Regions from separate parts of the Actinomadura miaoliensis genome, predicted to be linked through region 2. Evidence: riboswitches for the same ligand, from Rfam matches in the RefSeq annotation. Region 2 holds a riboswitch; each other region holds the start of a gene.
What was found. A riboswitch is a leader RNA that binds a small molecule or an ion and turns the genes downstream of it on or off. The one in region 2 is predicted to bind cyclic di-AMP.
Positions count from the first base shown of each region.

Region 1 (7,481 bases), on a different contig from region 2:
ACCCCCAGCAGTGGCCTATTTTTGCCGCTGTGGCTGTGGCTGTGGGTGTTCTCCTCGTCGGGTACAGCATCAAGGCCACCCAGTACGAACCCCAGTCGACGCCGCCCCCGCCGCCCGCCTCCGAACCGGTCGGTGTCCCGAGTCCCGCCCATACCGAGTGGGAGACACCAGTGCCCACGGTCATCAACTGTGGGCCCGGCGACGATCCCGGAACTCTGCTCCTGCGCAAGGAGATCTGCATGTCCCCAGATCCGGAGGACGAGGCGCTCGACCGGATGATGAAGGAGTTGGCTAGGCAGCAGCGCGAGCTGCAACAGCGGATGCGCAGCTACCCGCCGATCGTGCCTTCGACTCCGGTTGTGCCGCCAGTCGGCGGCGGAACGCTGTGTGCGGACGGAACCTGGTCTCAGTCCTCCGGTCGCGGCACCTGCTCCTGGCACGGCGGCGAGGCGAAACCGTAGAGGCCCGGCGGTACACCGCCGTGATGATGGCCCCGCAGTTGGTGTTTGTCGCTGTGCTGGTGAAGCTGGCGCTCCGACCTGACGCACAGATTGGAAAATCTCGGCAGTGAGCTGTCGCCAGCAGGAGAGAAGGGTCATGACAAGCCCACATCAAAATGGCTACGACTTCAGAGTTGAATGTCGTCGCTGTTCAGGCGGGATGTGTCGCCAGGCACTTGAATCCCGAACTCGCGGATGCAACCCGGGTGGATCGAGGCTAAGAAGTCGTCTTGGTGCTTGCCCGGAGCCAGATGTCGATCACGGCGATGTGGACGGTGGCTTTAGAGCGAACGGCGAGCTTGTCGTAGCGGGTGGCGACCGCGCGGTGCTGTTTGAGCAGGTTGATGCCGCGTTCCACGGCGTGGCGCAGTCGGTAGGCGTCCGGGTCGAACAGCAATGGCCGTCCTCCGGCCGAGCTCGTGGCCTTGCGGTGAGCCTGCTGGGCGGCCTTGACCAGGATGGTGGCCTTGATCCGGCGGCGGCGCAGGTAGGCGCGGTTGCCCTGGCCGAGTATGCCTTGTCAGCCAGCACCCGCTCCGGCCGGGGCCGGGGGCGCTTGCCCCGCCACGCGGCACGCTGATCCGCTCCACCACCGGCACGAATGCGGGCTGTCCCCGTGCTGCCCGCCCGTCGACACCACCGGCAGCGGCTTGCGACCCTGCTCACAGGCCAGATGCAGCTTAGTGGTCCACCCGTCGCGCGAACGTTCCAGCCCATGATCGGCCGGCTCCGGCCCCGGCAGCTCGACCCGATCCTGATGATCGTGGCGGGCGCCCGCGGCGTGCTGGTGGGCCCAGCTGATGCTGGAGTCCACCGACACACTCCACCCCGACCAGCCCAGCAGCGTCGGCAAAGGCTCGCAGCTTTACCCAGATCAGCGCCCAGATCCCGGCGCGCTGCCAGCGATGGTGCAGGCTGTAGACCGACTGCCAGTGCGTAACGTTCGGGCACATCCCGCCACGGTGCGCCGACCCTGGTCCGCCAGCGGATCCTGTCCTTCCCCGCCGAAGGCGTGTGGTCCCTGAGTGGCTGGACGGGCGCGGGCGCGGCTGGGGCCGAACGTAGGGGTGCTCGACACGGGCGGCCGTTCGGGCCGCCCGGTTCGTCGCTTTCCAAGTCATAGTCCTGCCCGCGCCGCAAGCACACGCCGATCGGGGTGGTGGAACGCGCCTCGCAGCTGTCGACGGTGCACGTCAAGTGCGTCCAAAGGAGGTGCTCGGCATCCGAAGCGCACCCCACGGGGTTGGGTAGGCCGCGTGGGACAGGTGGACCTTCGCCTCTAGCACTGGATGCACGGCAGATTAGGACCTCTTGACACCGTCAAGCGGTCCTAAGTGGCTCCCCGATTGGCTCCCGAATATGGTTCGGTGGGCTAAAAAGGGGCTCCGGATCGAGATCCGGAGCCCTCTGACCTGCGAAAAGCTGGTCGGGACGGCGGGATTTGAACCCACGACCCCTTGACCCCCAGTCAAGTGCGCTGCCAAACTGCGCTACGTCCCGGCGCCTGCCGCAGCAGGCGTGATTACTGTAGCGCAGTCTGCGGGGTCATGCGTACCGAGATAGCGGGAGCCTGGGCTCGGGTGGGCCGGGTCGGGGTGGCTCTGGTGGCGGCGTTCGGGGTGGTTTGTGGGTGTGACCAGGGGGCGGAGCGGACGCCGGGGGCTGGGCCGGTGAGTGGTGGGGCGGTGGAGTCGACCGAGAAGGCGACGCAGAGGGCGACTCCGAAGGTGGCCCGGGAGCCGGTGGTGCCTCGGGGAACACGGGCCGGGTACGTGGTGTTCGACCGGGAGAGCCGAAGGACGGTGAGGGCATACCGGGCGCACCGGGTGTTCCGGTCGGCGTCGGTGGTGAAGATCCTCATCGCGCTCGATCATCTGGAGCGGAGCCGGGAGGCCGATCCGCGGCTGGGGCCGATGCTGCGGTCCAGCGATGACGCGGCGGCGACGGCGTTGTGGCGGCGGGGTGGGCGCGGGGCGATCGTCGAGCGGATGGCGCGGCGGATGGGGCTCACCGACACCAGGCCGCCGCCTGCGGACAAGCCGGGGTTCTGGGGGTACACCGCGCTCAGCGCCGCGGACGTGGTGAAGACGTACCGCTATCTGCTGGAGAGGGCGCGGCCCGAGCATCGCGACGTCGTGCTGCGGGAGCTGCGCAGGGCCACCAGGCGGGGGACGGACGGCTACGACCAGTACTTCGGGATTCCGCGGGCCGTGCCGAAGCCGTGGGCGGTCAAGCAGGGCTGGTCGGGATTCGGGCAGGGCGCGTCCGGGGTCGTGCCAGGGGATCTGGGGCTGGGACGGCCGGTCCTGCATACGACCGGGCTCGTGGGGCCGGGGGAGCGGTACGTCGTGGCGGTGCTCACGCTGCAGCCGGCGGGGACGTCCTACCCCACGGCGGCCGCCAGGATCACGGCCTTGACCCGCCAGGTGTGCGCCTTGTGACAGCAGGGGGGAATGGGGGGCTCGTTCCTGGTGTTGTTGCAGGTCAGAGTGCCTTTACGTTTTTTGCCCTAGCGTGGGCATCTGATAACGTCAGGCCCGAATCCCGCGACGCGCGCCATGCGTCGTGGCCCGTCGTGACCCGGGAGGGACCGGGGCGCGACCGTGGCGCGCGGGAACGCGCCCCCCACCGAGATCAGACCAGTGAGCGGCCGCCGTGGGCAGCGGTGGCCGTGGCCGAGTCCGTGTCCGTCGCCTGAGCGAGGACCGGAGCCGGGGACCCAAGTCGGGCCGAGCAGGCCCCGGGGTGAATCGGCGCGTCGACGAGGCGCGCCGTAGGGCTCTTCCATGCCCGAATCCGTCAGCTAACCCGGTAGGCGCCATGGGAGACAAGGAGTTCTCTGCATGCCCGATCGAATCGCTTCTCAATCCCCCGAGGCTCGTCTGGGCGTGGGCGTCGCCATGGGGACGGTGCTGGCCGGAGCCGTCGGTTTCGCCCTCATCGCTCCTTCCTCGAACGAGGAGCCGCAGGTCAAGGGGCCTGTCGCCCAGGCACAGGTGGAGAGGGCACACAGGAGTGTCGCCATCGGTGAAAAGCCCGAGGGCTACGCGGTTCCGATCCGCAAGGTCGAGCCGTCCGAGGCGATCCGTCTGGCTCTGGAGCAGGTCGGTGTCAAGGAGGGGCCGGACCGGCAGACCAAGTACCACGACTGGTTCGTCTCGACGCCCAACGCGAAGATGACGGCCAAGCGTGACGGCGGGTTCAGTGTGGACGCCTACAACGGCGCCGAGTGGTGCAACATGTTCGTGTCCTGGGTCGGTGCGCAGCTCGGTGTCAAGGACATGGGCTGGGACGCCTACACCGTCCAGCACGCCAAGTGGTTCGCGAAGAAGGGGCGCTGGGGTCACAAGGCCAAGCCCGGGGCCGTGGTGTTCTTCGACTGGCAGAACGGGTCCGGGGGCGGCATCTACGGCATCGACCACGTCGGCCTGGTCGTCGAGGACAACGGGGACGGCACCATCACCACCGTTGAGGGCAACACCAACAACGCCGTGGAGAAGCGGGTGCGTCCCAAGTCGCTCGTCGCCGGGTACGGGTACCCGGACTACGACGCCGACTGACGATCGGCGGGCAGCGGAGGGCGTCCGGCACGCGCCGGGCGCCCTTTGTCGTCCTGAATGCCGCAATCATTCACTTTTTTTGTGGTGTCTTCTACTCCGTCGTTGCGGTGGCCGGAAAGGTATCCGGCACGCGAGCGGGGACGGGGGGAGGACACGTCCATGAGGGCAGGGCCGCACGGGCACGTCCCGTCTGGGCGCCTCCTGCCCGGCTCCCACCGGCCTGGTCCGCGCGGCCCTGACGTGAGCGTGGTCGTGATCGCCTACAACGACGCGGGTCGGCTGCCCCGGGCGGTCGGTTCGGCGCTGAGACAGTCGCTCAGCGCCGTCGAGGTGGTGGTCGTGGACGACGGGAGCACCGACGGGACGGGGACGGTGGCCGAACGGCTGGCCGCCGAGCATCCGGGACGGGTGCGGGTCGTGCGTCTGCCGGTCAACTCCGGCGGGTGCGGCCGCCCGCGCAACGCGGGCGTGGAGCGGGCACGCGGCCGGTATGTGATGTTCCTCGACAGCGACGACGTCCTGGACCCGCACGCCTGCCTCAACCTGCTGACCACGGCCGAGGACACCGGCGCCGACATGGTCTCCGGGCTGTGCACGCGCGTCCACATGGACCGGGTGCGCAAACGGGAGCGCCCCTGGTACCCGTGGCTCTACCAGCGGACGGCGGTCTACGGCGCGCTGCGCGACAACCCGGACCTGCTGTACGACACCCTCGCCACCAACAAGCTCTACCGGCGCGCCTTCCTGGAGAGGCACGGGCTGCGGTTCGAGGAACGGCTGCACTACGAGGATCTGCTGTTCACGGCGGAGGCGTACCTGGCGGCGTCCCGTACGGCGCTCATTCCGCATCGCGTCTACAACTGGCTGGTCGAGCCCCATACGCGGTCGATCTCCAGCCGGCGTTCGGAACTGGCCAACTTCGCCGACCGGCTGGAGATACACCGGCGCATCGACGCGCTGTTGCGACGGCACGGTGACGAGGAGTTGCGGCTCGCCAAGGACGTCAAGTTCGTCAACCACGATCTGTTGCTCTACATGCGCGATCTGCCGTGCCGCGACGCCGCCTACAGGGAGGGTTTCCGCGCACTGGCCGCCGACTATCTGGCCGGCCTCGACCCTCGGGTCTACGAGGCGGCCAGCCCCATGGCCGCCATCGCCGCGTACCTGTTGCGTGAGGGCGACCAAGACGGGGCGTTGGCGGCGGCGGAGTATCCCGTGCTCGGTGCCGGTTTGCTCCAACACGACGGGCGTGTCTTCTGGAGCGGGCGGTACACGTCGTCGGGCGAAGCGCGCCGGATTCTGGACGTGACGCATCTGGGGCTGCAGCAGTGCCCGCTCAGTGAGCTTCGCCCCCTCAACGTGGTCACCGGGCTGACAGTGCGGGACGGCCACGCGCGCTTGCGCGGGCACGTAGTGAATCCCCTGGGCAGGGTGGCGGGCGACGCGAAAATAACGGCGCGCCTTGAGCTGTCCGCCAGGTTGAGGCCCCGGCGGGTCTTCCGCGTCACCGCGACCGTCACTCACGCGGGGGATCGGCTCCTGTGGGCGGCGGACTTCGATCCGGTACGGCAGGTTCGTCCCATGGGGGTCGCCGACGCGGTGTGGGACGTGCGGCTGCGCCTGAACGTGGACGGCGAGGAGGTCGTCACCCGTCTGTCCGGCAGGGAACTCCGCGGCGCGGCGGAGCACGTGCTGTTGCCGGTGCGTCCGCGCCTTTCACGACTAGCGGCCGGGAGTCTGCGCCCCTACATCACCACCAGGGGGAATCTGGCCTTCGTCCTGCATAGGAGTGGACGCGCGTGGCGTACCGCCCGGGCGGCCGCGAAAGCGCCGCTGGGGCGTCGTGCTCTCCGTGGCGCCCGCCGCACGGTGAGAGCCGCGCGCCGCCTCCACAGGGCGGCCCGGCGTGCGGTCACGTCCCGTACCACCAAGACGGCCGTGTTCAACCACGTGCTGAGCCGGCTGCCCGTGCGCACGGGCACCGTCGTCTTCGAAAGCCACATGGGACGCCACTACGCCGACAACCCCAAGTACATCCATCGCGAGCTACGCCGGGCAGGGGTTCCGGTACGGGCCGTGTGGGCGTACGACTCCTCACCCCGGGGCTTCCCCAAGGACGCCGTGCTCGTGCGCCGGAACTCGTGGGCGTACCACTGGGAGCTGGCCCGAGCCCAGTTCTGGATCGACAACCAGGGATTCCCCGGCGGGCTGCGCAAGCGGCCGCAGACCACCTACATCCAGACCTGGCACGGTTCGGCCTTCAAGCTGATGGGCTTCGACCAGCCCCGGATCAAGCGTGCCGGGCGGGCCGAACGCGCGCGGCTGCGCCGCATGGTGGAACGCTACGACTGCTTCCTGATCCGCTCGCGGCACGACGTCGACACGCTCGTCAGGGGTCTCGGCGTACGCGCCGAACTGGTGCCGGCCGGATATCCGCGCAACGACCCGCTCGTCAATGCCGATCCCGACGTGGCCGCGGAGGCGCAGGCGCTGCGCCGCTCCCTCGACCTGGACGACGGGCGCCGGGTGGTGCTGTACGCGCCCACGTTCCGCCGTGGCCCGGACGGGGAGCCGGTGCGTCACGTCGACCCGCCGATCGAGCCGCGGCGGTTCGCCCGCGAGTTCGGCGACGTGATGGTCCTGCTGGTACGGCCGCACTACCTGTGCCGTACCCGGCGGCCCGCGGTGGCTGGAATCCGCGCCCTCGACGCGAGCCGCCTGCCCGACGTCACGCCGCTGCTGCTGCTCGCCGACGCGCTGATCACCGACCACTCGTCCCTGATGTTCGACTACGCGCTGCTGGACCGGCCGATGATCCTGCACGTGCCCGACCCGCAGACGCTGGGCGGCGGCTACTTCGACCTGACCGAGCACGCCCCGGGCCCGGTCACCGCCACCGAGGACGACCTGGTGGCCGCCCTCGCCGACCTGGACCGCGTCGGCGCCCGATACGCCCGGCGCCGCCGCGCCTTCGTCCAGCGGTTCGGCGAGTACGACCGGGGCACCGCCGCCCGCGCCGTCGTGGAGCGGTTCTTCACCACCAGGGAGGGGGCCCGCGATGGCTGAGCCCAGGGACGTCTTCATCGTGTGCAACAACACCGACGCCGTGGGAGGCCTGCAACGGTGGGCGCACCACCTCGCGCGCCTGCTGGCCGGGCGCGGGCACCACGTCACCCTCGTTGGCGTCACCCACGCCGCCGAGCGGCACGACTACGAGGCGGACGGCTCGTACGCCGTCGTCACCCTGCACGAGCAGTGGCGGCCCCCCATGATGGCGTGGCGCCCCCACTCCGTGCGTCAGCGCCTCAACGTCGCCGCCTACGGGCGCGACCTGTGGCGCACCAGGACCCTCCGCCAGGGGGCGGCGCGCCTGTCGGAGCTGTTCGCCGGGGCGAGCCCCGGCGGCGTGGTCATCGCGGCG
Region 1 is NZ_BAAAZG010000084.1:58,248-65,728, reverse strand. It holds gene ABD811_RS42570 (hypothetical protein) at 1-461, shown strand, start outside; gene ABD811_RS42565 (hypothetical protein) at 718-897, opposite strand; tRNA gene ABD811_RS42560 (tRNA-Pro) at 1,924-2,000, opposite strand; gene ABD811_RS42555 (serine hydrolase) at 2,303-2,941, shown strand; cyclic di-AMP (ydaO/yuaA leader) riboswitch at 3,182-3,332, shown strand; gene ABD811_RS42550 (CHAP domain-containing protein) at 3,344-4,060, shown strand; gene ABD811_RS42545 (bifunctional glycosyltransferase/CDP-glycerol:glycerophosphate glycerophosphotransferase) at 4,301-7,126, shown strand; gene ABD811_RS42540 (glycosyltransferase) at 7,119-7,481, shown strand, end outside.
Region 1: it holds a riboswitch for cyclic di-AMP, as region 2 does, so the genes downstream of both, ABD811_RS42550 (CHAP domain-containing protein) here and ABD811_RS09730 (coiled-coil domain-containing protein) in region 2, are expected to answer to the same signal.

Region 2 (7,481 bases):
GAGCGAGTCGCAGGAGCGCATGATGGCGGTGGTCGAGCCCGCCAAGGTCGACCGGTTCCTGGAGATCTGCGCCAAGTGGGAGATCCCCGCCACCGTGATCGGCGCGGTCACCGACACCGGCCGGCTGGTGATGACCTGGCGCGGCGAGAAGATCGTCGACATTCCGCCGGGCACCGCCGCCGACGAGGGCCCGGTCTACCAGCGGCCGTACGAGCCCCCGGCGGACCTGGCCGCGCTGCAGTCCGACACCCCGGGACGGCTGACCCGCCCGTCCACCGCCGACGAGCTGCGCCGCACCGTGCTGTGGCTGGCCGGGTCGCCGAACCTGGCGAGCAAGACGTGGGTGACCTCGCAGTACGACCGGTACGTGCTGGGCAACACCGTCCTGGCCATGCCCGAGGACGCCGGCGTGCTGCGGGTGGACGACGAGTCGGGCCTGGGCATCGCCCTGTCGCTGGACGGCAACGGCCGCTACACCCGCCTCGACCCGTACTCGGGCGCGCAGCTGGCCCTGTCGGAGGCGTACCGCAACGTCGCCGCCACCGGCGCCCGCCCGCTCGCGGTCACCAACTGCCTGAACTTCGGCTCCCCCGAGGACCCGGGCGTGATGTGGCAGTTCGCCCGCGCCGTCGAGGGGCTGGCGGACGCCTGCCGCTACCTGGGCACCCCGGTCACCGGCGGCAACGTCAGCTTCTACAACCAGACCGGCACCACGCCGATCAACCCGACGCCGGTCGTGGGCGTGCTGGGCGTGCACGACGACGTGCGGCGCCGCGTCGGCATCGCGTTCAGCAGCGAGGGCGCCACGCTGGCGCTGCTGGGCCAGACCCGCGAGGAGTTCGGCGGCTCGGAGTGGGCGCACGTCGTCTACGGGCACCTGGGCGGTCTGCCGCCCAAGGTCGACCTGCCCGCCGAGGTCGCGCTGGCCTCGGTGCTGGTCGCGGCGGCCCGCGAGGGCCTGCTGTCGGCGGCGCACGACCTGTCCGACGGCGGCCTGTCGCAGGCCCTGGTGGAGTCGTGCCTGCGCGGCGGCCTGGGCGCCCAGATCACGCTGCCCGGCGACCCGTTCGTGTCGCTGTTCAGCGAGTCGGTGGCCCGCGCCGTGGTGGCCGTCCGTCCGGGCTCCGAGGGCCGCCTGGCGGCGCTGTGCGAGGCCGCCGGGGTCCCGGTCACCCAGCTCGGCGTCACGGGCGGCGATTCGCTCCACATCTCCGCGCGGGGGGCCGACGGGCAGCCGCAGGAGCTGTTCTCCATCCCGCTCGCCGAACTGCGCGAGACGCACGAGCACATCGTCCCCAGCTACGCCAACGACTGACCGCACCACCCGAGAAGGCCGCCGGCCCGCCGCGAAGCGGACGGCGGCCTTCGCCGTCCCTCCGGATGTCCCGGATTCGCCTGTGCCCGGGACGTCCGCCCTGCCCCGCTCTGAGACCATCGGGTATGGCCGACGACGAAGACCCGATCCCGATCGGGCAGGCTCTGGCGGGCCTGGAGATTCACGGGCTGCCCGAGAAATGGACGGCCCTGGACGCGATCGTCCTGGTGAAGTGCCTCGACTCGCACGGAGAGCCGTCCTGGGCGTTCCGCAGGACCAAGGGCATCAGCGACGAGGAGATGCTCGGCGCCCTGATAGTCCGAGCCGACCTGGCCCGCCGGGACATCCTCGACCTGTTCGACGAAGACGACGACTGACGGCACCGCCCGCGCCTCCAACGCCGCTTCCTATGGGGCGGATGCCGTGCCGGACGTGATCGGTCGCGGGGGCCGCGATACGGGGCCGCCCGTTGGCGGGTTGGGCGGTTACCTTGCTCCGGGGTGGAGCAGGGTCTCGGCGATCTGCTGAACGCGGGCCCGCGTGATCCCCGAGCGCTGCTCGACCGCCAACGGGTGGTCGGTGGGTTCCAGCTCGATGGATGGGCGTTCGCCGACCGGGCGGGTGTGCAGGTTGGTCCTGAGATTGATCGTCGTGGTGGAGTAGAGCGTCAGTTCCGTGGACAGCCAGCCGAAGTAGGCGGGCTCGCCCTCCCTGCCCGGGGTGTCCCAGAGCTTGAGGGCGCGGGTGAAGTTGTCCTGGCTGAGCGACACCCAGACGCCCCAGCTGAAGATCTCGCCGCTGTCGACCACGGGGATCTCGATCAGCCCGTGGACGAAGAACGCCTGACCTTTGATCACACAGATGTCGGAGGTCAGCTCGCTGGCGGGGTCGGCCGCGAACTCCGGGGCCCAGTAGTCCGGGGCCGGTGCGGCGAAGGCCATCGGCAGTTCGTCGTGGTGCCGTCCGCAGTGCGAACAGTGGAACCCCATGTGAGCGGACAGGCCGGGCTCCCCTAGAAGACCGAGATGTGGACGTGGTCGTAGTGGTTGGCGGTGACGCCGCCGCGGTTCTCCATGGTGCGCCAGCCGGGGCTGCGCATGTCGTAGATGCGCTGCCGCCAGATCACGTACTTGATGCCCAGGCGGTTGGCGTTGGCGACGGCGTACTCGGCCGTGCGGTCGCCGAGGGACTTGCCGCTCGCCGACGGCATCGTGCCGCCGGTGCTGACCATGAAGTCGCAGGCGCGCCCGGTGGCGTGGTCCTGCGGGTCGCCGGTCATCCGCACGCAGCCGATGATCGGGAACGGGCCGAACTCGATGTCGATGGTGTTCTTGACCTTCAGCATGCGGGGGGTGACCCCGCCCATCCCGGAGCTGGGGGACTCGGGCTTGAACTTCTTGATCATCGCCTGCACCTTGCGCTTCTGCGAGCGCAGTTCCGCGATGTCCTTCTCCAGCTCGTCGACCTTCTTCTGGTACTCCTCGCGCGCCTTCTTCTGCTCGGTCACCAGCTGCTCGATCTGGCGCACCTTGGCGGCCTGGTTGGACGCCACGTGGCTGGCCAGGCTGGCGTTGTTGAGCACGTTGTCGGGGTCGTCGCTGGCCAGCACCGCCACGGCCGGGTCGGTGGTGCCCGTCATGTACTGGGAGGCGGCCATCTGCGCCACCAGGGTGCGCGCGCCGTCGAGGTCCCGCTGGAGCAGGCGCTGCTTCTGCTGGGCCTTCTGGATGCCGTACTGGGCGTCCTTGAGCTTGGCCAGGTCGCCGCCGTACGCCTTGTCGAGCTGGGCGATCTGCTTGTTCAGCTTGCTCATCCGGCCGGTGTCACCCGGGTCCGCCTGGGCGGGCGCCGTGCCCGCCGACGTCACCAAGACGGCCACCGCGGCGACGGCGAGAGCCAAGGCGGGGCGCCGCGTCCGCGCGGCATGACGGGGGCGGGTGGAGCTCGGGCTCTCCACGTCGTCTCCTCTCCTGTGACGCCTACCGGGTTAGCTGACGGGTTCGGGCCGGGAGTCCGCCCTATCGCGGCGGGGCCGCGAATTCACCCCGGTGCCGACGTGACCTGGCTGGCCGCCCGGCGTTTGGGTCCCCGGTTCCCGTGCCGTAGTACGGCCGCGGGATTCGGCTGGCTCGGCCAGCCTGCCGATCGGTTTGCGATCATGCCCACCCCAGTGGGCGAAGGCTACTGTAAGGAACCGGTCGGTTCTTGGCCAAGATTAGACCCAAGGGAAACCTGGGATGGCCGGGACTGCGAGACAAGACGGACCGCCGCCACGCAGCGTAGCGCGTCGGCGGCACGCGCAGCGGGACCCCTGCCCCGGCGGGCAGGGGTCCCAAGCCGCGGTACTGCGACGGTCAAGCGGTGCCCTTGTAGAGCAGCCGGTTGGGCGTGCCGCTCGGGATGCGCTTGAGGCGGCTCTTGGTGGAGTTGTCGTTCAGCCACTTCTGCACGGTCGGGAACGTGGCGCCGCGGTGCGACTGCAGGTACAGCGCCGCCGCCCCGGCGACGTGCGGGGACGCCATCGACGTGCCGGACAGCGACGCCGTCCCGCCGCCGGGCCACGTCGACTTGATGCCGTAGCCGGGCGCGAAGATGTCCACGCAGGACCCGTAGTTGGAGAAGGTGGCGCGGTTGTCGTAGATGGTGGTCGCGCCGACCGCCTGCACCCAGCCGGCGCTGGCCGGGGAGGTGTTGCAGGCGTTCTGGTTCTCGTTGCCCGCCGCGACGGCGACGAAGACGCCCGACTTGGACAGGTTCGTCATGGCCGTGTTGAGCGCGGTGGACTTGGGGCCGCCGAGGGACAGGTTGGCGACCGCGGGCTTGACGGCGTTCTTCCGCGTCCAGTCGACGGCGGCGATGACGTCGGACAGCTCGCCGAAGCCCTCGCAGTCCAGCACGCGCAGCGACCGCAGGTTGACCTTCTTGGCCACCCCGTAGGTCTTGGACCCGATCGTGCCGGCCACGTGCGTGCCGTGCCCGTTGCAGTCCCAGCCGTCGGAGAAGGCCGGGGCCTTCCAGACCGACTTGGCGCGGCCCTCGAACTGCGGGTGCGACCAGGCGATCCCGGTGTCGATGACGTAGGCGTTCACGCCGCTGCCGGTGTTCTTGTAGTAATAGGACTTCGACAGCGGCAGCTTGCGCTGGTCGATGCGGTCCAGGCCCCACGCGGGGGACTTCTGCGTGGTGCTGGCCCGGTAGATCTGGTCCTGCTCGATCGCGACGACGTTGCGGTTGCGGCGCAGCTTGTCCAGCTGCGCGGTGCTGAGCTTGGCGGCGAAGCCGTTGAGCGCGCCCCCGAACCGCTGGACCGACCCCGCGTTCACCTGGTCGGCGGCGGTCGCCGCCGAGGTGCCGTCCTTGAGCGTGACGATGTACTTGCCCGGAACGGGGGTGCCCTGCGCGGCCGTGACCTGAACCCGGACGGGATCGGGGACGGCGGCCAGGGAGAGCGGCGCGGCGACGACGACCAGACCGGCCGTGACCGCACCGGTGACGAGAAATCTTCGTGGGGGGACAGGGCGCACCGGGTCTCCTTTGCCTGCGACGCGCCCGTGGCCCCCGTGGCCAAGATCGGGGCGCGTCGACAAGCCGGTACTTTATTGGAGAACGGCCTGTAATTCACCGAAAAAACCGGTAATTAGGCTGAAACTGGTCAGCCGGTGCGCACGGCGATTTTCCTGCTCTCACCCCCGGGCGAGACGGGCGTGATAGGTCGCCTTACCGCTCGGGCTCGTCCACACGTACTGCAACGTGCCGTCCTGCTGCCGGGTGATCTGCACGTTTCCGCTGGTGCACGGCTTGGCGATGGTCAGCGCCATGCGCAGCGTCCGGTTGGTGCCCTGCGTCAGCGTCAGCGTCCCCGAGCAGCGTTCCCGCGGGTAGAAGGCGCGGGCGGACGTCGCCCCGGCCTCGAAGTTCACCTCGATCGGGAACTGCGCTCCGCGCGACGCGTTGATCGCCGTTCCCCGCCAGGCGCCCGCGAACGCCGGCGGAATCGCGGTGACCGGACGGTCATCGGCGGCGCGGGCCGCCGGATCGGCCCGCTGCGGGTCCTCGGCCGAGTCGCCGCGGAACTGCGGCCACAGCACCAGCGCGATGATCGCGATACCCACCAGCACGCCGATGACCAGCGACAGCGCCACGCCCAGCACATGGTTGCTCGGACGCGGCAGCGACCGCCCTCCCGGCAGCCTGGGCAGGCGCGAGGCCAGTGACGGACGCTCCGGCTCGGGCTCCAGCCGCAGGATCGCCGTTGGGTTGTGCTTCGCGTCGTGCTGGTCGTCGTCCTGCGGCCCCAGGCCGGGGATCAAGTGCGGCGTGGGCGCGGTCATGTCCGTCGCCGTGTCCTCGACGGACGACGGCGCCGGGATGGCGGCCAGGGGCGGCAGCGCCTGCGTCGCGTCCCCGCCGAAGTCGTCCCGCACCGGCACGTGCACGGCGGCACCCCCAACGGCACCGAACCCCGCCGGCACCGCCTCAGGCGCCACAGGAGGCGGCGGCTGCACGGCCGCGGGAGGCGGCGGCTGCACGGCCGCGGGAGGCGGCGGCTGCACGGCCGCGGGAGGCGGTGGTGGCACGGCCGCAGGGGGCGGTGGTGGCACGGCCGCAGGGGGCGGTGGTGGCACGGCCGCAGGGGGTGGCGGCTGCACGGCCGCGGGGGCCTCCGTGGGAGGCGGCAGCTGCAGGGGAAGCACCTCAGGCGAGGTGACCACGGACGGCAGGGGCGCGCGCAGCAGCTCCCGCGCCTCGGACACCAGCGAGGGCGGCATCCGGGACGTCAACGTTCCGCTCTCGCCCAGCAGCCGATCGAGGATCTCCGTGGCGGCGGGACGGCTCTCCGGGTCCTTGGCCAGCGCGTCGGCGACCACGTCCCGCAGCGATCCGGGCAGCGCCGACAGGTCCGGGTCGTCGTACACGACCCGCTGCATGACCTCCGACGGCGAGCCCTCCCCGAACGGCGACGCGCCCGAGGCCGCGAACAGCAGCGTGACGGCCCAGGCGAACACGTCCGCGGCCGGTCCGATGCCGATGCCGCTGAGCTGCTCGGGCGCCTTGTACGCCGGATCGTCGCTGACCCGGCCGGTCGGCGTCGCGCACACCGCCTCCAGCGCGCGGGTCACGCCCAGGTCCGTCACCATCGGGCCGTCCCGGCCCAGCAGCACGTTGCGCGGCTTGAGGTCGTGGTGCGCCGCCCCGGCCCGGTGCGCCGCCGCGACCGCGATCATGATGCCCGCGGCCAGCCGCTCCATCACCGCGCCGGCGCGCGGCCCCTCCTCCTCGACCAGCTGCTGCAGCGACGGACCGTCCACGAACTCGCCGACCACGAACGGGCGGTCGCCCTCGACGTCGGCGTCCAGGATCGCCGCGGTGCACGGGCCCGTCACCCGGCGCGCCGGCGCCAGCGCGCCGGTGAACCGCGACCGGGCCGCCGGCTCCCCGCTCAGCCGCAGGTGCAGCAGCTTCACCGCGACGGAGCGCCCGGCCGCGTCCCGGCCGAGGAACACCGTGCCCTGCTCGCCCACGCCCAGCCGGCCGATGATCTCGTGGCCGCCGATTCGTCGCGGATCACCGGGCTGCAGGGGCAGCGCCTCGGCCATCTTGCGAACCTCCGTGTCGTCGCGCCGGGCCTCGCCCCGGCATGCCCCCCGTCTCCTGCTCCGTCCGCCGTCCGGGGCGCCGCCCCGGTCCGCGCCCCCGCGTCCGCCGTGCCGTGATCCGTACCGCCTCGTATCGACAACCGTCACTCGACAAACCGTCACATTTTTACCGGGTTGCGGGCGTCCGCGGGCCCAAGTCGGCATCGCGGCCGCGGCCGGCGACCCGGTAGCGTCGGTCCCGATGCCGCGACAACAGCTCACCCGGGACGTCCTCGACGAGCAGCGCGCCGCCCTCGGTCTGCCTCCCCACACCGGCGGCGACGACCCCGCCGACCTGCGCCGCGCCGCGCTCGACACCGCGCTGGCCGCGCACGCCGCGGGCGCCGAACCGGCCCGGCCGGTCCTGCGCGGCGCCGTGCGGGCACTGCTCGACCGGCTCGCCGAGCTCGCCCCCGGACGCTCCGTCGAGGTCCGGGTCCCGCCCTACGCCGCCGTGCAGTGCGTCGCCGGGCCGCACCATACCCGGGGAACCCCCCCAAATGTGGTCGAGATGGACGCGCCCACCTTGA
Region 2 is NZ_BAAAZG010000009.1:23,725-31,205, forward strand. It holds gene purL (phosphoribosylformylglycinamidine synthase subunit PurL) at 1-1,315, shown strand, start outside; gene ABD811_RS09720 (hypothetical protein) at 1,441-1,692, shown strand; gene ABD811_RS09725 (DUF2199 domain-containing protein) at 1,801-2,304, opposite strand; gene ABD811_RS09730 (coiled-coil domain-containing protein) at 2,328-3,272, opposite strand; cyclic di-AMP (ydaO/yuaA leader) riboswitch at 3,276-3,451, opposite strand; gene ABD811_RS09735 (S8 family peptidase) at 3,670-4,839, opposite strand; gene ABD811_RS09740 (serine/threonine-protein kinase) at 4,999-6,912, opposite strand; gene ABD811_RS09745 (sterol carrier family protein) at 7,154-7,481, shown strand, end outside.

Region 3 (7,481 bases), on a different contig from region 2:
ACGATGCTGGAGGCGTACGGCACCTACCTCGACTACAACGACATGGCCGACCTCACCCAGCGCCTGTACCAGCGGTGCGTCGTGGCCGCGCTGGGCACGTCGGTGGTGGTGCGCGACGGCCGGGAGATCGACCTCGGTCTCGCGGAGTGGCCGCGCATCACGTTGTACGGGGCGGTGTCGCAGGCGCTCGGCGAGGAGATCACCCCGCACACGCCGCTGGAGCAGGTGCGCAAGTACGCCGACGCGCGCGGCGTCACCTGGGACCCCAAGTGGGGGCAGGGCAAGCTCGTCCAGGAGATCTTCGAGGAGCTGGTCGAGCACACGCTGGTCCAGCCGACGTTCGTCATGGACTACCCGCTGGAGACCTCGCCGCTGACCCGGCAGCACCGCGAGGAGCCGCTGCTGACCGAGAAGTGGGACCTCATCGGGTTCGGCACCGAGCTGGGCACCGCCTACTCGGAGCTGATCGACCCGGTCGAGCAGCGGCGCCGGCTCACCGAGCAGTCGCTGCTGGCGGCCGGCGGCGACCCGGAGGCCATGCAGCTGGACGAGGACTTCCTGCGCGCCCTGGAGTACGCGATGCCGCCCACCGGCGGCGTCGGCGTCGGCATCGACCGGATGATCATGGCGTTCACCGGCAAGAACATCCGCGAGACGATCCTGTTCCCGCTGGTCAAGCCGGAGTGACGCGACCGGCGGCGGCTCGCGGCACGGCGAGCCGCCGCCGACCGGCTACGCGGACTCGCGCACGACCAGCTCGGGCGTCAGGACGATCTGGCGGTGCTGGTGCCCGGGGCCCTCGGCCGCCTCGGCGGCCTCGGTAAGGGCCAGCTCGGCGGCCGCCCGGCCCAGCTCGTGCCGGGGCTGGCGGATCGTGGTCAGCGGGACGGCGGCGGTGGCCGCCAGCTCGATGTCGTCGTAGCCGATCACCGCCACGTCCTCGGGCACCCGCACGCCCTGCCGCACCAGCTCGTTCACCAGCCCGACGGCCAGCAGGTCGTTGGCGCAGAACACGCCGGTCGGCACCGAGTCCAGCGCCAGCAGGCGGCGCGCCGCGGCCCCGCCCTCCTTCGGCGACAGCGACGCCTGCGTCAGCGTGACCGCGGGCTCGTGGCCCGCCCGGGCGAGGGCGCGGGCGGCGCCGTCCAGCCGCTCCTGGCAGGGCTGCGGATGCGGGTCGCCGGTCACGAACGCCAGCCGCTCGCGGCCCAGGCCGAGCAGGTGCGCGGCGGCGACGGCCCCGCCCGCGACGTGGTCGACCCGCACCGAGCACACGCCCGGACCGGCGTGGTCGAGCAGGACCACCGTCATGCCCGCCGCGCGCAGCCGCACGATGCCGGCCGGGCCCAGCCCCACCGGCGTGATCAGCACCCCGGCGGCGCGCTGCTGCTCCAGCAGTTCCAGGCAGCGGCGCTCCTTGTCGGCGGAGTGGTCGTTGGTCAGCCACAGCGCGTCGTGGCCCGCCGCGTTGAGGGCCTGCTCGGCGCCGCGGGCCACGTCGGTGGCGTACGGGTTGGTCAGGTCCTCCACGACCACGCCGAACGGCCGGGGACGCGGGCCGGGCGGACCGCCGTCCGCGCGGCGCCCGCCCTGGCGCAGCCGCCGGGCGGACTCGTTGCGCACGAAGCCGAGCTCCTCGATGGCCGCGCGGACGCGGTCACGGGTGGCTTCGGCCACGAGGTCTGGCCGGTTTAGGACATTCGAAACGGTCCCAACTGAGACTCCGGCGCGCCTCGCGACTTCCCGAATACTGCTCTGAGGCAAGTCTCTCCTCGTCGACCCCGGACTGGTTTTCGCAGGTTATCGAGTTGTCCGCACCGAACCCCCGCGAAGCCGGTCGCGGACCGTAGTCATAAGAGCACACAACGTGCTTAATCCGCGCTTGACGGGCCGGATCCGGCCGCCTAGCGTTCCGAGCCGAAGCGTGCCTTGAAACGATTCACGATCATCGCCCCCGATGGTATGGGCGAATCGGACGAGGAGGGATGGGTTGACGTGATTGGCGATCATGACCCGTCCCGGACACGACGCGCTCCGCCACGAGCCCGCCACATCATCGTGCGCGCGCCCGAGGCGACGAGGAGCATCCGCGTCCGGTCGGCCTAACGACTGAATCGTTACCCGGGGTTCCCGTTCGGCGCCGAGCAATCGGCCCATCGGCCACCTCCGGCCAAAGCACGCCAGACGGCAAGGCACACCGATGATCTCGGTCCGGCCCCCCGCCCCGGACCCGGCAACCCGACGCGTACAGATCAAGGCCCGCCCGTGCCTGTGCAGCGGACGGCTGCATCCCCGCGGTCATCACCACGGACGAGGGAGGACGGAGTGGAACAGGCCACCATCGCACGTCGTGGCACCGACGACCTGCGCCTCAGCGAAGAGGAGATCAAGCTCCTCGCGCAGATCGCCAGCGGTGTCACCGCGGACGTGGCGGCACGAAAGCTGGAACTGAGCGCCCGGACCCTGCGCCGCCGGCTGCGGACCATCTGCGACCGGCTGGAGGTCAACACGCCCATCGAGGCCGTGGTCTGGGCGGCCCGGCGACAGCTCATCTAGGGGCGCGCCCCCGCACCCGCCCCCCGGCGGGCGGCGGCGCGAAAGCATACGACCGAGCATCGGCGACCACCGTCCGACCCCGCGCGGCGACGTCGGCGGCCCCTCGGGTAGGTCCCCGTGGGAGACGTCGCCGCGGACGTGGTCCGACGTGGCGGTCGCAGCACGCCCGCACGCGGACCCGTGTGCGCCGGTGACCTCAGGCGACCCGGACCCCGCCCGCGAACGGGCGGCCCGCCATCGGCGCGATCTTCACCACGTCGCCGGTCTGCGGCGCGTGCAGCATCTTGCCGTTGCCGACGTACAGGCCCACGTGGTGCAGGTCGGAGTAGAAGAACACCAGGTCTCCGGGCTGCAGCTGGTCGCGGGAGATGTGCGTGCCGGCGTTCCACTGGCTGCCGGTGTAGTGCGGCAGGCTGACGCCCACCTGCCGGTAGGCCCACATCACCAGGCCGGAGCAGTCGAAGGTGTTGGGCCCCTCCGCGCCCCACACGTACGGCCTGCCGATCTTGGTCATCGCGTACCGCAGCGCCTGGGCGGCCTTGCCGGTGCCGGCCACGGGCAGCTTGGTCAGCTGGGTGGGGTCGCGCTTGACCAGCCTGCCGCGGACCTTCTCGTAGGCCGTGGTGACCTTCTTGCGCTGGCCCTCCAGCTGCGTGCGCAGCTGCTCGACCTGCTCGGCGCGCGCCTCGGCGGACTTGCGCGCCCGCTCGGCCGCCTGCATGGCCTGCATCAGGCCCTGCACCTTGGTGCCGTCCTGGGTGGCGAAGTAGTGCAGCGTGGCGGCCTGGTCGAGCATCGCCTGCGGGTTCTGCGCGGCCAGGAACGAGACCGTGGGGTCGGCGCCGCCCTGCATGTAGCTGGTGGCCGCCAGGCTGCCGACCTTGGCGCGCTCCTCCTCCAGCGCCTTCTGCTGGCGCTTGGCGTTGTCGCCCGCCACCTTGGCGGCGCGCTGCGACTGCTTCAGCTTGACGCGCAGGCCGTTGTACTGCTCGGTGAGCTGCTCCAGCTGGTCGGCGAGCTTGGTCGCCTGCTCGCGCAGCTCCTTGGTGGAGGGCTCGGGGTCGGCCTGCGCGGCGGGGGCGGGCGCGGCCACGACGAGGGAGACGGCGGCGAGCGCGCCGGTCGCCGCGGCGGCCCTGCGGCCGGGGCGGGCGGCGGCGCACGCGGTGACCGCGGCCTGCGCGGCACGCAGCGGGCGCGAAAGGAACGCGGGGCGCGAGGGCTCCAAGAACTCTCCTCTCCTCGTCCGCCTACCGGGTGAGCTGACGGGTTCGGGCCGGAGCTGCACCTTCCGCGGACGTGCGGAGCGTCCGCACCGTGCGGATTCACCCCAGTCGGCATGGCTCTGGAGTGGTCCCGGAACCGTCCGATCGCGGGTCCCCGGTTCCTGCGGGGCGCCGGCTGCGGCCCGCGGGACTCGGCGGTTCGGCCTCCCGATCACGGGGGTCCGATGTCAGCGCAGGAGACTAACGGAGCGCTCGTCGCCTGCCAACCAGAACATGCGAAATCGCAGGTGACCCGAGGACGCTCAGATGTAACACGGGTGCTCGCGGGCTTGTGCGATCACTTCGCTGTGCGCTATTTCACTTTCTGTCCGCTTGAGGGGACGGTCGGTATCGGACGATGCCGTTCGCGTCTTTCGGTACATCTGCGTCGTCTGTGGCGCCGTGCCGGCGGCCGTGCGTGACGGACCGGCCACGGGAGGCCGCCCGCGGTCCGATAATGTCGCCTGTTTGTGGAAGTCGTGATCAGGCGTGCCCGTACCGCCGACGTGCCGCACATCCGGCGGCTCATCGACGCGTACGCCGGGCCGGGGCGGCGGATGCTCGCCAGGTCCACGGTGACGCTCTATGAGGACGTCCAGGAGTTCTGGGTGGCCGAGGACGTCCGGGCCGCCGCGCCGGGGGACGAGCGACGTCCAGGGGGGCGCGGGGGGCGCGTCGTGGGCTGCGGGGCCCTCCACGTGATGTGGGAGGACCTGGCCGAGGTGCGCTCGGTGGCCGTGGACAAGGAGTACGGGGGCCACGGCATAGGGCACCGGATTGTCGAGCGGCTTCTGGAAACCGCGCGGGAACTGGGAGTGGGAAGGGTGTTCTGCCTTACCTTCGAGGTGGACTTCTTCGCCCGGCACGGCTTCGAGCCGATCCTCGGAACCCCCGTGTCGCGCGAGGTGTACGACGAGCTTCTCCGTTCCTACGACGAAGGCGTGGCAGAGTTCCTGGACCTCGACCGGGTCAAGCCGAATACGTTGGGCAATACCCGGATGTTGCTTCGCCTGGAGGACTGATCGATGAGCGACTCCCCCCACCGCGGACAGCCCTATCCGCGGCAGCCCCCGGGCCCGCCCTACCAAGGCGGACCGTCCTACGGTGCCCCACCCTCCCAGCAGGGCTCACAGTGGCAGCAGCCCCAGCAGCACGGTTCTCCGTGGCAGGGCGGGGTGGCCCCCCAGCAGCAATGGCAACAGCAATGGCAGCAGCCGCCCGCCCAGGGATATGACGGTGGCGGCTACGACGCCGCCGCCGCGGACCTTCCCCTGGCGCCGATCCTCCGCAGGGCCGGGGCGCGCCTCATCGACAACGTCCTGGTGGCCGTTTTCGGATTCGCGCTCATCGTTCCCATCAGCGTCGGCATCATCGGCCTGGACACCTCCGGGAGCAAGGCCAGCAGCGAGGGCGGCATCTGGAACTGGCCCATCATCTTCACCCTTTTCGCGGTACTGGCGGTGCTGCCGTTCCTCTATGAGGCGGTCCAACTCGCCATGTGGGGGCGGACCCTGGGCAAGCGCGTCCTGCACCTGGGGGTGGTACAGGCGCGGCCCGCGGGAGAGCCGCTGACGACGACGCAGGCCGTGTGGCGCGCGGGCGTCATGCACATCGGCTACCAGCTCGGCCTCTTCTTCTTCCTCGCGCTCGCCGTGAAGGTGTGGGACTACTTCGCCTACGGCATGCTGCTGGTCAGTATCGGCACCGTGATGGCCTATCTGTGGGCCATCTGGGACCAGCCGCTGCGCCAGTCCCTGCACGACCGCTTCTCGGGGACGCTCGTCATCGACGAGCGCGGGGAGTACTCCGAGTACTCCGACCAGACGGGCGACCACGCCGACCGGACGGTCGAGTACCCCGGCCACACCGGCTACGAGGGATAGCCCGCCGTGGCGGCGTCCCCTCCCGCACCCGGCGCCGACCCCCTTCCCCCGGCGGAGGGGGAGAGCGCCCCGGAACTCGCCGAACCGGGGCAGCGGCTGGTCGCGCGCATCGTCGACACGCTCGTGGTGGGCCTTCCCGTGGTCATGGTGATCCGGGAAGGCTTCCCCGACCTCGGCATCGAGAAGGTCGCGCCACCGCTCGTGGCCGGGCTGCTGCTCGTCTACGAGTGGATCCAGCTCGCGCTGTGGGGGCGCACCGTGGGCAAGCGCGTCGCGGGCATCGAAGTCGTCCGTGAGGACCCGGGCCGCCCCGCCGTGGACAGGAGACGCCCGGACGTGCTCCGTTCGCTGCTGCGGGCCGCTACGTACTGCCTGCCCATCGCGGTTCGTCCCGTCCCGGTGTTCGGGGCGGTGGCGGGACTGTTCTGGGTGGCGAACGCCGGGGCGATTTTCGAGTCGCGGCTGGAGCGGTCCGCACGCCGCAGGGCCCTGCACGACCGTTTCGCGGGGACGGTCGTGGTCAGGCGGCCCGCCGCCGTCGCGGCGGCGGCAGACGCCCAGGAGGCCTGAGCGCTTCGTACTTCGCGCCGTACTTCCGCCTCGTTCTCATACACCTCTCATATGCCCTCATAGAAGGCTGAAGCTCGATAGGAGGCCGGTACGGCTATAGGGGCCGCTTACAGCGGGCGCTTAGCGTCCTTGGTCCCATACGCCGGTCCAAGCGCTTACGCTTACCCGGACCCATACGAGCGGCCGGCCCCCTAACGGCCGCGCTTCCCCGGCGCGGCCAAGCCCTACTCCACCCCTTACGCCGTCGGCCCTTCCGCGAGGCGTCTCTTCCCCCGGACGCCCCTTACAACGGCGGCCGTTCCGTGCTCGGAGCCTACGCCGATGGCCTTATGTCGACGGTCTAAGGGTGATGGGCGAGCCCATACGGCCGTGGGAGCTATGAGAACCGGACGGGATCGGCCATGGGGTGTCCATGAGGGCGTATTGTCGGCGGGGTCGCTCAGAGAGGTCAGAACGCGCCGCCCAGATCTCTGTGCGTCGTACACAAGACGGGAGCCCGGATCCGGCTGGGGCGCGCTCACCGGCCGCGCACATCGAGTGCGCCGGCTGTCGCCTTCCGAGCCGCCTGGGACGGCCGGCGTGCGTCAACGGCGAGACAAAGGGTAAAGACTTGCGCACGGCTCAACGCGGGATCGGACCGCGGACGCCCCGGTGATTACTGAGCGTGATCGATATGGCCGGGGCGGTGGTACCGGACATGCCTCCTGGGCTGCCGGTGCCGTATGCTCCGGTCGCGTGCCGAGGTGTAGGTGCACGGTGACGTGGCGCAGGCGGCGGCCCGTAACGATGTCCGTTCCCCGGGTGAAGCGCTCGACGGCGTGACGGGATTGCTTGCTTATCCGCTGTTATCGACGTGGTGTGGCGGCGGTCGACCGGCGGTCGAGCGCCGGAAGTCGGCCCTGCCGCCCGGCGATGGCAATGGATTTCGCGACGGAGCTCCCGGCCGGAATCTATCGACACGACCGGCCTCCAGAGGCGTCAACGCCGACGTCACAGGGGGTGCGGCCGCCGCGGCATTCCCGCACCGGTGTGGTTAGTGCCGTTACGTCGGGGTTAATGGGGGTGGCGGGGGGCGGTGCCGCCCTCCCCGTTAAGGTGGGCCGGGCCCTCATTTCCGCAGGCGCGGCGGGCCGTCCCGAAAGCCGCCGGGCCGGAAACCCCGCCCAATGCAAGATCGTCCGGGCCGCCCGGGCGACGTGATCTCGGT
Region 3 is NZ_BAAAZG010000025.1:1,424-8,904, reverse strand. It holds gene lysX (bifunctional lysylphosphatidylglycerol synthetase/lysine--tRNA ligase LysX) at 1-687, shown strand, start outside; gene ABD811_RS19135 (LacI family DNA-binding transcriptional regulator) at 733-1,764, opposite strand; gene ABD811_RS19130 (LuxR C-terminal-related transcriptional regulator) at 2,326-2,556, shown strand; gene ABD811_RS19125 (NlpC/P60 family protein) at 2,753-3,784, opposite strand; cyclic di-AMP (ydaO/yuaA leader) riboswitch at 3,788-3,989, opposite strand; gene ABD811_RS19120 (amino-acid N-acetyltransferase) at 4,292-4,843, shown strand; gene ABD811_RS19115 (RDD family protein) at 4,847-5,704, shown strand; gene ABD811_RS19110 (RDD family protein) at 5,711-6,274, shown strand.
Region 3: it holds a riboswitch for cyclic di-AMP, as region 2 does, so the genes downstream of both, ABD811_RS19125 (NlpC/P60 family protein) here and ABD811_RS09730 (coiled-coil domain-containing protein) in region 2, are expected to answer to the same signal.